Regions from separate parts of the Paenibacillus sp. MY03 genome, predicted to be linked through region 2. Evidence: predicted binding sites of a transcription regulator. Region 2 holds the regulator's gene; the other holds the start of a gene.

Region 1 (2,204 bases), on a different contig from region 2:
GGTCTTCGTCTTTAATGTGGCGAACGGTATCCCCGTCCAGCTCGACTTCCTTCAATAACCTGAATTTGATCATGATATCTTCGTGCACCGACAAGAAGGGCTCTTCTTCTCCTGCCATATAGAGATGGTAACGTCTCTTCTCCTTCTTGTCGCGCCGCACGGAAGCAATAATGTACATATTCGACTCTTCCAATGCTATATTTCCTTCCTGCTCATCCTCGAACAACTTCAATCGAAGTTGTTCGAGGATGAGCGACCGCGTTTAATTTGTGGTAAAACAATCGCCGCTCCCATAAGAGAGCGGCGATTCTATATTACTATAGCCTATACGTCAAATTCCAACTCGTCTTCGTCCTCGTCCTCGTCAGCCGAGAAGTTCGCTTGAGACGCATTAGCCGACAGGTTGCTGGCTTCACGAATCTGTCTTTCGATCTCGTGTGCAATGTCGGTCTTCTCCTTCAGGAATTGCTTGGCGTTCTCGCGGCCTTGACCGAGGCGCTCGCCGTTATAAGAGAACCAGGCGCCGCTCTTCTGAACGATATCCATCTCTACACCGATGTCGACCAAGCTGCCTTCCTTGGAGATGCCTTCGCCGTACATAATATCGATCTCCGCTTGCTTGAACGGAGGCGCTACCTTGTTCTTTACAACCTTGATGCGAGTCCGGTTGCCCACCATGTCATTGCCCTGCTTCAGCGTCTCGATACGGCGAACGTCAAGCCGAACGCTGGAGTAGAACTTCAATGCGCGTCCGCCTGGCGTCGTCTCCGGGTTGCCGAACATAACGCCAACCTTCTCGCGAAGCTGGTTGATGAAGATTGCGATCGTCTTGGACTTCGAAATAGCGCCGGACAGCTTACGCAGAGCCTGCGACATAAGACGTGCCTGAAGACCAACGTGAGAGTCGCCCATGTCGCCCTCGATCTCCGCCTTCGGCACCAATGCCGCCACGGAGTCTATAACGATAATGTCAACGGCGCCGCTGCGTACGAGCGCTTCCGCGATCTCCAGCGCCTGCTCGCCCGTATCCGGCTGGGACAGCAGCAGCTCGTCGATGTTGACGCCAAGCTTGCTGGCATACAGCGGATCCAGCGCGTGCTCCGCGTCGATAAACGCGGCTTGTCCGCCAATACGTTGTACTTCCGCAATTGCGTGAAGCGCTACTGTCGTTTTACCGGATGATTCCGGACCGTATACTTCGATAACCCGGCCACGCGGCAAGCCGCCGATTCCAAGTGCAATATCTAAGGCAAGCGAGCCGCTCGGCACGGTCTCTACTTGCATATGAGTCGATTCCCCTAATTTCATAATGGAGCCTTTGCCAAATTGCTTCTCGATCTGACGAAGAGCATTATCCAAAGCTGCGCGACGATCCGCCAACTCACTCACATCCTTCATAATTTATATTTGTATAATACCTTATTTCGGACGGGTTGCCAATAGTTTTTTCGAACACACATTCGCAATTTTGACTCCCAGGCATCTTCGACCCCGTTATTCAGGCGCTCACCGCATCCCCCGTCCCCCTTCTTCAGAACCTTAAATCCGGCCCAAAAAAATAAAAAACCGCAGCAAAGTAATCTTCGCCACGGTTCTTCCGGTAACTAGTCCTCATTATAGCGCACGGTTCGACAATTGGCAACCGTATACAGCTGAGAATATCGGGCACAATTCCGAACTTATGCTTTAAGCGCCTGCCACAATCGGTACAACGCGGATTTCACGGCGCGAATGCGCACCATCTCGCGTACGCCTTTGAAGTGCGACGTATACACGACCGTCTCCTTGCCTTTCTCCGCAACCGCGAAATAAACGAGGCCGACCGGCTTGCCTTCGGATTCCGCAGGGCCGGCTACGCCGGTAAGCGCGACGCCGAAATCCGCTCCCGTTATATTCATGACGTTTTCGGCCATTAACTTGGCGGTAGACTCGCTGATGGCGCCGGGAGCGCCATCGCCCTCCAACTGGGACATCGGGATGTCCAGCAGCTTGTGTTTCATTAAGTTCGTATACGTGATCACGCCGCCGACATATTCCCCGCTGCTTCCAGGGACGCGCGTAATCAGCTCTCCGAACAGTCCTCCGCTTAAGCTCTCGGCGCTTGCAAGACGCTTCCTGGCGTTTCTGAGCAGTTCCACGACGGAATCCTCGATAGGTACATCCTTCTGCGCGTAGAGATGCTCTCCGACGCGCTGGGCGACGAC
Region 2 (2,204 bases):
CCAGGACCGTGACAGATGGATTCCTCCTTCATATAATAGCAAGCTCCGGAAAGGAGCTCTTAATGTTTGACGCCGCCGTTGCCTTCGTTCTCTTCATCCTCGACAAACTTGATTGTATCAAGCTGTTGCTTGAAGTTGGCTTTGAAGTTGTTCAGATATTTCTGGCGAAGCACATCTCGTTCCTTCAGCTCTTCATCCGTTAAGCCGACGGTTTTGTTTTTGCGGGAAAGCTCGTTGATTCTGGCAATCAGACTATCAAAATCCAATTTCATTACCCCTCTCTCATGTTGCGAACACATTACTCCTACTTTGACATTTTCAATAAGGCATTGTCAAGGCGAAGCCCCCAAACGCAACTAGTTTCTATAATACATAAAAAGAGATCTCCCTAAAGAATGGGAAATCTCTAAGCACTCATTATTAAATATATCGCTATTACAACTCCATCAAATATCAGGAATAATTAACTTCTGACCAGGATGTATCGTCACGTTGTCCAAATTATTGCGATTCTTGATCGAGAAAACAAGATAACCTATATCACTGCCGTTCTTAAACGAACTGGCAATGGACCACAACGTGTCTCCGCTGCCTACCGTCACGACTTGCTCCGATTCGCTTGGCCCCTCAACGACCGTGCTGGAAGCATTTGTACCGATTATAAGAAAGCTGCTGAAAACAAGCGTAAACACGATCAAACTAATCATCAGCTTTGCCATATGCCTGATCAGCCAATGAGGCTGAGCAAGCTCCTTGGTTTCGCGGATATTACCACGGTATATGGAACGGTATGAGCTTGTACTTGGATTCATTATCATCATTGTCAGCACCCCAAACGTTTGTTCTGTTTTTAATTTAACACGAACAAACGTTTCCGTCAACGATAAAATGCGAACGTTTGAGCTTAAGAACTTATGTTTGTACGAACGGCGGTTCTATGCTATAATTTGACACAATAAGATGAATGGAGATGATGAACGTGTCGAAGATTTCCAAACGGCAAAATTCGATCCTTGACTTTATAAAGCAAGAAGTTAAAGAAAAAGGTTATCCCCCTTCCGTACGCGAAATTGCCGAGGCGGTCGGCCTGCTGTCGAGCTCGACGGTACATGGCCATCTGGACCGCCTGGAAAAAAAGGGATTTATCAGACGCGACCCTACGAAACCTCGGGCGATCGAGATTTTGAGCCAGGACGATAATGACAACGTCATCCAGATGCCCGTTACACAAGTTCCTATCGTGGGTAAGGTAACTGCCGGCGTACCGATCACTGCTACGGAGAACATAGAAGACTACTTCCCTCTTCCTGCCCACTATGTTGGCGACAACAACAACGTGTTCATTCTTAACGTTATTGGCGAGAGTATGATCGAAGCCGGCATACATAATGGCGACTACGTCATCGTACGCCAACAGCAGACGGCCAATAACGGAGAGATTGTCGTCGCCATGACAGAAGACGACGAAGCGACCGTCAAAACGTTCTACAAAGAGAAAAATCATATCCGTCTCCAGCCTGAAAACGAGACGATGGAGCCGATTCTTTTGCAGAACGTCACTATTCTCGGCAAGGTCATCGGACTTTTCAGAGATATCCATTAAGCAGCAACGCGGCAACGCCGGTATGGACAAATCCATATCGGCTTTTTTTCGTTCAGATCAAGCAATATGACATCCTGCATCCCCTTTCAAGACTTTGTAAACATACTCCTTTGCTACTAATGGGCGATAACCGTTATGCCGATAAACCATAAGAGGTGTATAGAGGTGGATATCGCAGCTGTCTCGATGGCTATGAGCCAGTCTTCCCTATCCCAGGCCGTCAACATTCAAGTGTTAAACATGGCTAAGGGAAATGCGGAGCTTCAAGGACAGAATCTGGTTCAAATGATGAGCCAAAGCCTTGACCCTAACCTGGGCAAATCTTTGGACATTCGGGTTTAATACGTTAATTTAATTGTATAAAATGTTCCCATTCAAGTCACCCAACACAATACAAAAACCAGCCCGCTCACCATTAAGGTCAGCGGGCTTCCATTTCATTCACAATTGTAAATCTTGTAAATATCCGGTATGCAAGATGAGCGAATTAAAAGTTCATGTTCGAAATGGTAAACAAATTCGCTTAAAAAGTTGGTCCGGGACAGTTCCCGTTATTTTCCTGCAGCATTTCTTTCTTCGCACCAAAAAGCCCGCTAACCAT

What was found. The regulator LexA, encoded in region 2, represses DNA repair genes until DNA is damaged. The targets are predictions, from matches to a motif close to CGAACATATGTTCG.
Region 1: recA (recombinase RecA) is a predicted target of LexA. The motif match lies at 1,450-1,463, and genes of this name have one in related genera.

Annotation. Positions count from the first base shown of each region.
Region 1 covers NZ_MXQD01000040.1:33,641-35,844, forward strand. Annotated here, with positions in the region: gene B1748_RS26185 (RecX family transcriptional regulator) at 1-193, opposite strand, end outside; gene recA (recombinase RecA) at 325-1,380, opposite strand; gene B1748_RS26195 (competence/damage-inducible protein A) at 1,680-2,204, opposite strand, start outside.
Region 2 covers NZ_MXQD01000018.1:116,608-118,811, forward strand. Annotated here, with positions in the region: gene B1748_RS17865 (DUF896 domain-containing protein) at 60-266, opposite strand; gene B1748_RS17870 (LysM peptidoglycan-binding domain-containing protein) at 447-821, opposite strand; gene lexA (transcriptional repressor LexA) at 980-1,603, shown strand; gene B1748_RS17880 (YjfB family protein) at 1,769-1,945, shown strand.